Regions from separate parts of the Rossellomorea sp. DUT-2 genome, predicted to be linked through region 2. Evidence: predicted binding sites of a transcription regulator. Region 2 holds the regulator's gene; the other holds the start of a gene.
What was found. The regulator Rex, encoded in region 2, represses fermentation and respiration genes when NADH is low (regulators of the CRP and FNR family bind a similar motif). The targets are predictions, from matches to a motif close to TTGTGAAATATTTCACAA.
Positions count from the first base shown of each region.

Region 1 (6,312 bases), on a different contig from region 2:
GTCCGTCCCTCTGATTTGAGGGACGGACCTTTATTTCGGTGTTGCCTTAAATCCGGTTGTGAATTCCGAACTATAAAGGAAGGCATGGAGAATATGATTATGTTACAAGGCAGCGAGGGACAAAACTGATCGATTGGATAGAGAATCACAAACTATCAACGCATGTTCGCCTTCATTCGACAATGATAGTCATAGTGCTACTCTGGGGAGTGTGGAAGGAGAGTGGAGAGGATGTTTGTGAACACCATCACACGAGGTCCGTCCCTCTAATACGCTCTAAACACGAACATTACGTTTTGACTAGAGGTTTTTATTTCGCGTTTTGCTGAATCGTGTTAGAATGAGAGTGAATGAATCAATGAGGCGCCGAAGTTGGGCCTATGAATTAAAGGGGGATATGTATGAGTAAGATTGCCAAGCAAGATCCGGAAATTTATGCAGCGATTCAAGATGAATTAGAGCGTCAACGTACAAAAATCGAGTTAATTGCATCTGAAAACTTTGTCAGTGAAGCGGTTATGGAAGCGCAAGGCTCCGTTCTGACCAATAAGTATGCAGAAGGGTACCCAGGTCGTCGCTATTATGGTGGCTGTGAGCATGTGGACGTAGCAGAGAATCTGGCTCGCGACCGTGCGAAAGAACTATTTGGAGCAGAACACGTAAACGTTCAGCCTCACTCAGGAGCACAGGCCAATATGGCAGTCTACTTCACGATCCTTGAACAAGGGGACACAGTTCTAGGTATGAACTTATCTCATGGTGGACATCTGACTCACGGAAGTGCCGTAAACTTCAGTGGAATTCAATATAATTTCGTAGAGTATGGTGTGGATGAAGAAAAGCACCTGATCAATTACGAAGATGTTAGACAAAAAGCGTTAGAGCACAAGCCGAAGCTGATCGTAGCGGGGGCAAGTGCCTACCCAAGAGCGATCGATTTCGCTAAATTCCGTGAAATTGCAGACGAAGTGGGAGCCTACCTAATGGTGGATATGGCTCATATCGCTGGTCTTGTCGCGGCTGGTCTTCACCAGAACCCGGTTCCTTATGCAGACTTTGTGACCACAACGACTCACAAAACATTGCGCGGGCCTCGTGGCGGCATGATCCTATGCAGAGAAGAATTTGCAAAGAAAATAGACAAGTCTATCTTCCCTGGAATTCAAGGTGGCCCGCTTATGCACGTGATCTCGGCTAAAGCTGTTGCTTTCGGTGAAGCGCTGCAGGAATCTTTTAAAGACTATGCACAGAACATCATCGACAATGCGAATCGCTTAGGCGAGGGTCTTGTAAAAGAAGGAATCAATCTTGTATCAGGCGGATCTGATAACCATCTATTGCTAATCGACCTGCGTTCTCTAGGACTGACTGGTAAAATCGCAGAGAAAGTGCTTGATGAAATCGGGATTACCGTTAACAAAAACACGATTCCATTCGATCCGGAAAGTCCATTCGTAACAAGTGGAGTACGTATCGGTACAGCAGCTGTTACGTCCAGAGGATTCGGGCTCGAAGATATGGATGAAATTGCTTCCATCATGGCGTTGACTCTTAACAACCATGAAGACGAAGCGAAACTGGAAGAAGCACGCAAACGTGTCATCGACCTGACAAGCAAATTTGAATTATATCCTGAAAGATAATAGATGATGACCTCTTCGCCAGGGACGGACCTGGTGGAGAGGTTTTTTAGTAGAAAAGTAGATTATTTATCTATTTTTGAGCTCTAAATACTAGCGTGATGGGCAACTTGAACCGGAATCCGGCCGTAGTTCACAATAATCCAGCCGATTTCCATTAAAATCCGGCCGATTTAGAGGATAATCCAGCGGCTATTTAAAAAAATCCAGCCGATTCTGGCATTAATCCGGCCGATTAACAATATTAACCAATACCCAACCAGATTCACACCAGCCTACACGTCGATCCCCCACCCCTCATATCAATTCTAACGATTCCATTACACTTCCCATCTCATGTTGCTCTTAAATTATCTTTTATGTACAATAGTCTGAGGTGTAAAGGAAGTAGACAAACTATTTTTACATAAAATCGAATTTAAAGGAGAGAGTCGAATGGGCAAAGTATATGTATTTGATCATCCGTTAATCCAACACAAATTAACGTTTATTCGTGATAAAGAAACAGGTACGAAGGAATTTCGTGAGCTTGTTGATGAAGTGGCGACATTGATGGCGTTTGAAATCACCCGTGATTTACCGTTAGAGGATATTGAAGTGGAAACACCAGTAAGCAAAGCAAAGGCCAAGACTCTTGCAGGTAAAAAATTAGGGATTGTTCCTATTCTGCGAGCAGGACTGGGAATGGTCGACGGAATCCTTAAACTGATCCCGGCTGCCAAAGTAGGACATGTTGGTTTATATCGTGACCCGGAGACTCTTAAACCGATTGAATATTACGTAAAGCTTCCAAGTGATGTGGAAGAGCGTGACTTCATCCTGGTCGATCCAATGCTTGCAACAGGGGGATCTGCCGTTGAAGCCATCAACTCATTAAAGAAGCGTGGTGCGGTAAGCATCAAGTTCATGTGCCTCGTTGCATGTCCAGAAGGGGTGGACGCTATCAAGGAAGCGCACCCTGACGTGGATATCTTCATCGCGGCTCTTGATGAGAAGCTGAATGAAAAAGGCTACATCGTTCCTGGTTTAGGGGACGCAGGAGATCGTTTATACGGTACGAAATAATTTGAAACAGAAATGAAAGCCGGATTATCGACAATTGATAATCCGGCTTTTTTATCTTAATAATGATTAAACTACATAGTATTTTAGTTGGAAGTATTTACATTAAATTCAAGGGTTACTCATAAAAAGAATTTTCTATATAATGGAGGGGCATGTGAAGGTAGAATCTATGGATTTGCTAATAAAGTGAGCAACCTGCGGAATAAGGCTCCGCTTTTCTGTAAATGTGTTAAAAATGTGAACAATATGGAAACGCGTGGATAGGTTGTGAACTTTTTAACTTGAACGCATTGACATAGATAATACCCTATTGTATGCTTACAAAGGGTATCAAATGATAAGGTTTTCACAAGGGTTGAACCCGTATGGAAACGGTTTTTCATCATTTGTACAGTGTAAACGATTTTCCACTAAATCACATGTGTGGAGATGAGAAAAATGCGTCAAAATGATCGGCGCCCGTATCAATCGATGGTCTTGTATTCTGCTATTCTTTCCCAGCTTGTTGGTTCTATCTTAATAGGAATCTTCGGCGGGAGATGGTTAGATGGAATATGGAGCACCACACCACTTTTCTTAATTATTGGACTACTCCTTGGGCTCGCAACAGGAATCTACACCATGCTCCGTACAGTCCAACATTTCAATTCGGGAGATTAATGTATGCCAGAACTTCAGCAATTGTTTAACAGGCATCGTAAGTACATATTTTTCCTCCTTTCCTTTTACGTCCTCGGTTGGGGTTTTACTTCCTATCAGTCTATTTTCCTTGGGCTTATTTTGGGGACAGGCATCAGTCTGTTTAGTCACTGGCTGATCATGAGGAGAACCGTGCGATTCGGTGATGCAGTAGAATCTGGTCAAAAGGTTCGATCATTGGGAACCTTCTCAAGGATGGCAGGTGCGGCCTTTGCAGTCATTATTGCAACGGAATACCCTGAGCACTTTCATCTCCTGAGCGTCATTATGGGATTAATGACAATTTACCTTGTCATTATGATAGATTATTTTATTCAGCAGCTTTTAGCTCATAAATAGCGGGGAAGAGAGGTGAATTTCATTGCATCATGAAAATCCTACAGCCGAGTTTCTAGGGTTAACTTTTAACCTGGCGAACGTACTGATGATCACAGTGGCAAGTGCCGTTGTTTTCCTAATCGCCGTTCTGTCAACTCGTAGACTGGCCATGAAACCAACAGGAGTGCAAAACTTTATGGAGTGGGTCATGGACTTTGTCAAAAATATCGTGAAAAGTAATATGGATTGGAAAACAGGTGGTCGTTTCCATCTCCTTGGACTTACTTTACTCATGTACATTTTCGTTTCGAATATGTTAGGACTTCCGTTCTCGGTAGTCATTGACCACGAATTATGGTGGAAGTCACCAACAGCGGATCCAGTTATCACTATGACCCTGGCGGTTATGATCGTTGTGTTAACGCACTATTATGCAATCAAGATGAAAGGCTTCGGTGAATACGGTAAAGACTTCTTCAGACCTATGTCGTTCTTATTCCCGCTGAAGATCATTGAAGAATTTGCCAACACACTAACGCTTGGTCTTCGTCTTTACGGTAACATCTACGCTGGGGAAATCCTGCTTACTTTATTGGTAGGAAGCCTCGCACACATGGGAGCAGCCGGATTACTGGGTGCCATTATCCCAACGATTGTATGGCAAGCTTTCTCAATCTTTGTCGGCGCAATCCAATCATTTATTTTTGTTATGTTAACGATGGTTTATATGGCTCACAAAGTCAGCCTGGACCATTAATATATACCCTGTTCAAAATTGAACAAAACTACTCAAAACATTTTTCATACATTTAAAGGAGGAAATTCAGAATGGGTCTTTTAGCAGCAGCAATTGCAATCGGTTTAGCAGCACTAGGTGCAGGTATTGGTAATGGTCTTATTGTTTCACGTACGGTAGAAGGTATGGCTCGTCAACCGGAAGCTCGTGGAATGCTTCAAACTACAATGTTCATCGGGGTTGCGTTAGTAGAGGCGATTCCTATCATCGCAGTAGTTATCGCATTCATCGTAATGGGTCAATAATAGCAGTTTAAAGTTCAAGATGGCGAAGATCATTCGATAAGAACCTTCGCCATTCCTTTATGTTTAGTACTTATGAACATATGACTATGAATGATACGGCATTTGCCGTTATTGTACAGCTTTCTTTAGGGAAGGCATTGACTCTTGAAGGGAGTGAAACCTCGTGCTTACAAACGCATTAGTCCTTGGAGCTGGTGGCTTCAACGGTGGAGATATCGTATTCCAGCTTGTAATGTTCCTTATCCTTCTTGCGTTATTGAAGAAGTTTGCCTGGGGTCCTTTGATGGGCATCATGCAAGAGCGTGAGAATCACATTGCAGGCGAAATAGAAGCGGCAGAACAAAGCCGTCTAGAAGCAAATAAGAGCTTGGAAGAACAGCGTCAACTTTTAAAAGAGGCTCGTCAAGAAGCGCAAGCGATGATCGAGAACTCTAAGAAGCAAGGCGATGAGCAACGTGAACAAATCATCATTGCCGCTCGTCAGGAATCTGAGCGCTTGAAAGAATCTGCGAAACGTGAAATCGAGACGCAGAAAGAACAAGCGATGGCAGCATTACGCGAGCAGGTTGCTTCACTATCTGTTCTGATTGCATCGAAAGTGATTGAAAAAGAACTTTCTGTTCAAGATCAACAGAAGCTGATCAACGATTATATTAAAGAGGCAGGAGAAGAGCGATGAGCTACTCTACAGTCGCAAAACGCTATGCGTTAGCTCTTTTCGATATTGCCAAAGAACAGAATCAATTAGAAGCGATTGAACAAGAGCTTCGTACAGTGAAATCCGTTTTTATCCAAAATAAAGAATTAAGCGTTCTTTTGGAAAATCCGAAGTTTTCGACGGATAAGAAGAAAGACATGTTGAAAGAAGCGTTCTCATCTGTTTCAGTACCAGTATTGAATACACTGCTTCTTATGACTGATCGTCATCGTGAAGATCAGGTAGTGGGCGTTGTCGATGCATTCATCGAGCTTTCTAATGAAGCTAGAGGAATCGCAGAAGCAAAGGTGTACTCTGTACGTGCTTTAACAGAGGATGAGAAGACAGCAATCTCAGCTTCTTTTGCTAAGAGAATTGGGAAACAATCATTAAGAATTGAGAATGTGATAGACGAGAACATACTTGGGGGACTTAAGGTCCGTATCGGCAACCGTATTTATGACGGAACACTTGCTGGCAAGTTGGATCGTCTTGAGCGTGAACTTGTTCGTTAACTTTCGTATAAATGAGGGGTGAAATTCATGAGCATCAAGGCGGAAGAAATCAGCGCGCTGATAAAAAAGCAAATTGAAAACTATCAGTCTGAGATGAAAGTAAGCGATGTAGGTACAGTTATCCAAATCGGTGACGGTATCGCTCGTGCTCATGGCCTCGACAATGTCATGGCTGGAGAGCTAGTTGAATTTTCTAACGGTGTCATGGGTATGGCGCAAAACTTAGAGGAAAACAACGTAGGTATCATCATTCTCGGACCATTTAAAGACATTCGTGAAGGCGATGAGGTTCGTCGTACTGGACGTATCATGGAAGTTCCAGTAGGACAGGAATTAG
Region 1 covers NZ_JBQPEO010000005.1:197,663-203,974, forward strand. Annotated here, with positions in the region: gene glyA (serine hydroxymethyltransferase) at 402-1,643, shown strand; gene upp (uracil phosphoribosyltransferase) at 2,076-2,705, shown strand; gene ACOSV2_RS18810 (AtpZ/AtpI family protein) at 3,144-3,365, shown strand; gene ACOSV2_RS18815 (ATP synthase subunit I) at 3,369-3,743, shown strand; gene atpB (F0F1 ATP synthase subunit A) at 3,766-4,479, shown strand; gene atpE (F0F1 ATP synthase subunit C) at 4,551-4,763, shown strand; gene ACOSV2_RS18830 (F0F1 ATP synthase subunit B) at 4,927-5,442, shown strand; gene ACOSV2_RS18835 (F0F1 ATP synthase subunit delta) at 5,439-5,975, shown strand; gene atpA (F0F1 ATP synthase subunit alpha) at 6,003-6,312, shown strand, end outside.
Region 1: ACOSV2_RS18810 (AtpZ/AtpI family protein) is a predicted target of Rex. The motif match lies at 2,971-2,988, and genes of this name have one in related genera.

Region 2 (6,312 bases):
GGCAGCCAGCTCTTCCTGCTGTTGTAATTTCTCTACATAATAATCGTAATCGCCAAGGTATTCGGTCGATCCCTTTTTGGACAGTTCTACAACCTTTGTGGCAATTCGATTGATGAAATAACGGTCGTGTGATACAAAGAGAATCGTCCCAGGGTAGTCAATCAAGGCATTCTCCAGCACTTCTTTGCTGTCTAAATCCAGATGGTTCGTCGGCTCATCCAGGATCAAGACATTCCCTTTTTCCATCATGAGCTTGGAAAGTGCCAGACGTGCCTTTTCTCCACCACTCAGTGTGGAAACAGGCTTTAAGACATCTTCCCCTGAGAATAAGAAGTTCCCGAGTACAGTGCGGATTTCTTTTTCCATTTTCATTGGGTATTCGTCCCACAGTTCATTTAAGACGGTCTTATTAGAAGATAGTTCGGCTTGTTCTTGATCATAATAACTAATCGAAACATTCGATCCGAATTTAAATGCTCCTTCTAGAGGGTGCAGTTTATTGACCAATGTTTTCAACAGAGTCGATTTCCCGATCCCGTTTGGACCTACAAGGGCGATACTGTCTCCCTTTTTAACAGAGAAGTCGTTATGAGAGGAAACCTGTTCGTCTATTCCATATCCGATAGTAAGATCTTGGACGTGGAGAACATCATTTCCACTTGGACGATCAATTTGAAAAGCAAAGTTGGCAGATTTCTCATCTCCAAGGGGTCTATCCATCTTGTCCATTCGTTCCAGCTTTTTTCGGCGGCTTTGGGCCATCTTAGTTGTTGAAGCACGGGCGATATTCCGTTGGATGAAGTCTTCGAGTTTAGCGACCTCCTGTTGCTGGCGTTCGAACATCTTGAGATCCTTTTCGTAGTCTTCTGCTTTCTGTTCAAGGTATTTACTGTAGTTACCCAGGTATTTTTTGCTTCGATTACGGGAAATCTCATACACTTGATTGACGACGCTATCCAGGAAGTATCGGTCATGGGAAACAATCAGGACGGCTCCTTCATAGCTTTGAAGGTATGTCTCAAGCCACGATAAAGTCTCAATATCAAGATGGTTGGTCGGCTCATCGAGAATAAGAATGTCAGGTCTGGTTAAGAGTAGTTTACCAAGAGCGAGACGGGTTTTCTGGCCACCGCTCAAAGTGGATATCTTTGTATCGTAATCGAAATCTGCGAAATTCAAGCCGTGAAGGACAGAGCGGATATCGGCTTCATATTGGTAACCTCCAGAATCCTTGAACCTGACCTGAAGCCCATCGTATTCTTTTAATACGCGTTGATAAAGCTCTTCTTGATCATACACCGAAGGATCGGCCATCTGTTGCTCCAATATTCTTAATTGCTTTTCCTGCCTCTGCAATTCCTCGAAGACGGTCAGCATTTCCGACCAAATGGAAAGATCAGACTCCAAGCCGGTATTCTGAGCCAGGTATCCAATGGTAACCCCTTTTGGTTTCGTGATGTCTCCGGAATCATAGGAGAGATGTCCTGCAATTATTCTTAAAAGAGTCGACTTTCCTGCTCCGTTGCGTCCGACGAGAGCAACCCGATCTCTTGTCTGTATTTCAAGCTTAATATTTGATAGGATATTATCGGCACCAAAGTTTTTCGTTAGTTGATTCACTTGTAGTAGAATCATGACGTTTCACCTCTATTTCATAGTGCTAGTGTACCGTATTTGGGAGGTGAACGGCAATAAATCGACTATTAATCTTCGTACACTTAGGATAAAATATAGTGTATGATGGGTAGTAGAGTTTTAAATTCTGTATGCTTTCTATTTTGGAAGCGGTATCAGAGGTTTTGAATAGATGTGGGGGAATACAATATGAACCAGGATACAACGAAAATTCCACAGGCAACGGCTAAGCGCCTTCCGCTATATTATCGCTTTATCAAGAATCTGTACTCGTCGGGAAAGCAGAGGGTTTCATCGAAAGAATTGAGTGAAGCGGTGAAGGTCGATTCTGCCACGATACGCAGGGATTTTTCTTATTTTGGCGCGTTGGGTAAAAAGGGTTATGGATATAATGTCAATTATCTTCTATCCTTTTTTCGTAAGACATTGGATCAAGATGCTATTACGAAGGTTGTGCTGATAGGAGTAGGGAATCTCGGTACAGCTTTTCTTCATTATAATTTCATAAAAAATAATAATACTAAGATTGAAATGGCTTTTGAAGTGGATGAAAAGAAGGTTGGGACACAAATTAGCGATGTACCCGTTTATCATTTAGATGATTTAGAAGAGGGTCTTGAGGGGCATGATATTGAAGTGGCCATTCTGACGGTTCCGGCATCTTCTGCTCAGAATATCACAGACCGATTGGTTTCCTCTAATATTAAGGGAATCCTGAATTTCACTCCTGCGAGATTAACGGTGCCGGACCATATTCGAGTCCATCATATTGATTTGGCAGTTGAGCTTCAATCACTGGTATACTTCTTAAAGCATTATTCAGAGGATGACACGGAAATGTCACAAGATGGAATCATATCCGAATAGAAAATGATTCGTATTTACGTTATGATAGAATGGTAAAAGAGGAGGTGTCTCATTATGTTAGGTGCAGGTAGTATCGTACTTATAACGGTTGTTGCTTTACTGATCTTTGGACCAAAGAAATTGCCTGAGTTAGGGAAAGCAGCCGGTAATACATTACGCGAATTTAAAAATGCAACAAAGGGCTTAGCAGATGATGAGGACGATAATAGTAAAAAAGCTAAGTAGGGTAGGATGAACGCCATGAGTCAAAGTCAAAGAGACATGACAGTCTATGAACATATAGGAGAATTGCAAAAACGACTCATGTTTGTAGTCGTTTTCTTCTTGTTAGCGGTAATCGTGAGCTTTTTTCTTGCGGAGCCGTTGATTCGATACTTGCAGCACGCGGATGAAGCGAAAGAATTGACGATGAACGCCTTTCGGATTACAGACCCTCTCAAAATCTATATGGAAATGATCATGTTTATTGCGATCATCATGACATCCCCCCTTATCCTATTTCAAGTGTGGTCATTCATAAGTCCAGGCTTATACGAGAGAGAGAGGAAGGTAACGCTTAGTTACATACCGATTTCTGTCATTCTTTTCTTAGGTGGATTGTCATTTTCATATTTTATTTTGTTTCCATATGTTGTGAAATTCATGATGGGTTTATCAACCAATCTGAATATCCAGCAAGTGATTGGAATTAATGAATACTTTCATTTCCTGTTTCAAATAACCATTCCATTTGGATTTCTCTTTCAACTGCCGGTTATTATGCTGTTTCTGACACGCCTTGGGATTATTACCCCGATGCTGCTGGCGCAAATGAGAAAAGTGGCGTACTTCATACTGTTGGTCATTGCAGCCTTCATTACACCACCGGACATCGTCTCGCATTTAATGGTGACCGTTCCTTTGCTTCTTCTTTATGAAATCAGTATTTGGATTTCTAAAATCGGGTATAAAAAGGTTTTAGAAGCAGAACAAAAGCTTGAAATGGAACAGTTCGAGGATAAAAATAAGGATTGATCATTTGATCAATCCTTATTTTTTATTCTCTATTTTCTTTTTGATTTTGAAATGCAGCAACACCATCCGCAACCCGGAGCCAAAATCAAGGGTTGCCAGAAAGACAAGCATATAAGCGAAAAATCCCCAACCATCATCCTGTACATTTTGCACAGCAAAGTATGTGAAGAGCACACCGAGAAGGAGATAGATCACGCCTGAGAATAATGGTGATCTCCTCATAGAAATAATCCTCCAATAAATCCTTGTATTTGTTCAGCTTCGTTGATCATTTTTTCAATTTCATCCTTATAGATAGATTGCATTAGAACGACCGTTGTATTCATGGCAACATGGGCAAATATTGGAACCAGGATACGCTTCGTTTTGACATAAAGAAACGCAAAGGTAAAGCCCATGGCAGAGTACAGGATCACATGCACAGGCTCAAAATGAGCAAGGGCAAAGATAACAGAGCTGATTAACGCGGCGAAGAAGAAATTCATCTTCTCGTAAAGAACGCCGAAGATAATCTTTCTGAATACTATCTCTTCCAGTATAGGCCCGATGATTGCAGCGACCATCATGGATAGGGGTACCTTTTCAATAATGCTGATAATCATCTGAGTGTTTTCAGACCCCATCTCGATTCCGAGCGCATACTCGACTTGTATGGCGACGGATTGAGCAATGAACGCCATAAAGATTCCGACCACGGCCCATACGATGGAACTGCCTGCATTCATGGGAGCGGAACGTTCAAGTCCGGTGCTTGTTTCACTCTTCCTTAGAATGCCCCACACAACGAGCAGCGTTAACGTAAAGCTGATGATGAGCCAATATCCCGGAACAACACTTTTAACTGTATCTTCGGGTTGTCCAAGCACATCTACACCAATCTTAAGTAATAAGGGGATGCCTACAATACTTGAAAGCTGCATGACAATATAGGTAATTAAGATATATCCGAAATGTTTTTTCAACGTTTGATCTCCTTTGGCACCTGTTAGATGAAGAACAACTTCATTTCATCTTGATCTCACTCTTGTACAATTCTACTAAGAAAAGAGGAACTGTTCAAATCTAAGGGTTTTGTTAGAATTGTCACACTTCAATCGATAGTAATAAAGCCATACGGGGAGGCATAGGATAGGAGGGTGTGAAAAAAAGAGAAATATGACGAAAAAAATTTTAAGCAGGACTCTTGCAAAATGAAAACGAATTAATTAATATAATAGTTGTGTTAGCACTCACAGTGAGCGAGTGCTAATAAATATCATTTACATAATTTCAAGGAGGTTGTTTCACTTGTTAAAACCACTAGGTGATCGCGTCGTTATCGAGCTAGTTGAGTCAGAAGAAAAAACAGCAAGCGGTATTGTGCTACCGGATTCCGCAAAGGAAAAGCCACAAGAGGGTAAAGTGATGGCTGTAGGTACTGGTCGCATTCTTGACAACGGTGAGCGCGTTGCTCTTGAGGTAGCTGTCGGCGATCGAATCATTTTCTCTAAATACGCTGGTACAGAAGTGAAATACCAAGGCACAGAATACCTGATCCTTCGTGATAGCGATATTCTGGCTGTAGTTGGCGAATAATCAAACTTCGTATATAAACAATACTTTATTTAAATAAGAGGAGGACTTTATCAATGGCTAAAGATATTAAATTCAGCGAAGAAGCACGCCGTTCCATGCTTCGCGGTGTCGATCAATTAGCAAATGCAGTAAAAGTAACTCTTGGACCAAAAGGACGTAACGTGGTACTTGAGAAAAAATTCGGTTCACCACTTATTACAAATGATGGTGTAACCATTGCGAAAGAAATCGAACTCGAAGATGCATTCGAAAACATGGGTGCGAAATTGGTTGCTGAAGTAGCAAGCAAAACAAATGAAATCGCCGGTGACGGTACAACGACTGCAACGGTCCTTGCTCAAGCGATGATCCGTGAAGGTCTTAAAAACGTAACAGCTGGTGCTAACCCTGTTGGCGTTCGTAAAGGGATCGAAAAAGCGGTTCAAGCGGCTATCGAAGAATTAAAAGTGATTTCTAAGCCAATCGAAGGCAAAGATTCCATCGCTCAGGTTGCGGCAATCTCAGCTGCTGACGAAGAAGTGGGTCAACTGATTGCAGAAGCAATGGAGCGCGTTGGGAACGACGGTGTTATCACGATCGAAGAATCAAAAGGATTCACAACAGAACTTGATGTTGTAGAAGGAATGCAATTTGACCGTGGATATGCATCTCCATACATGGTGACTGATTCTGATAAGATGGAAGCCGTTCTTGAAAATCCATACATCTTAATCACTGACAAGAAAATCGGCAACATCCAGGAAGTACTTCCTGTTCTTGAGCAAGTCGTACAACAAGGTAAGCCACTATTAATGGTAGCGGAAGATGTTGAAGGTGAAGCACTTGCAACGCTTGTTGTGAACAAACTTCGCGGAACATTCAACGCTGTTGCTGTTAAAGCGCCTGGCTTCGGTGACCGTCGTAAAGCAATGCTTGAAGACTTAGCGGTACTTACAGGTGGAGAAGTGATCACAGAGGATCTTGGACTGGATCTTAAATCTGCGAACATCACTCAACTTGGCCGCGCTGCGAAAGTAGTGGTAACGAAAGAAAACACTACTGTTGTAGAAGGTTCTGGAGATCCGGAAAAAATCGCAGCTCGCGTAAACCAAATCCGTGCTCAATTAGAAGAGTCCACTTCTGAATTCGACAAGGAAAAATTACAAGAGCGCCTTGCTAAGCTTGCAGGTGGAGTAGCAGTCGTGAAAGTTGGAGCTGCGACTGAAACTGAGCTTAAAGAGC
Region 2 covers NZ_JBQPEO010000008.1:4,104-10,415, forward strand. Annotated here, with positions in the region: gene ACOSV2_RS21060 (ABC-F family ATP-binding cassette domain-containing protein) at 1-1,635, opposite strand, end outside; gene ACOSV2_RS21065 (redox-sensing transcriptional repressor Rex) at 1,825-2,502, shown strand; gene ACOSV2_RS21070 (twin-arginine translocase TatA/TatE family subunit) at 2,557-2,727, shown strand; gene tatC (twin-arginine translocase subunit TatC) at 2,743-3,516, shown strand; gene ACOSV2_RS21080 (YdiK family protein) at 3,532-3,738, opposite strand; gene ACOSV2_RS21085 (CPBP family intramembrane glutamic endopeptidase) at 3,735-4,478, opposite strand; gene groES (co-chaperone GroES) at 4,804-5,091, shown strand; gene groL (chaperonin GroEL) at 5,145-6,312, shown strand, end outside.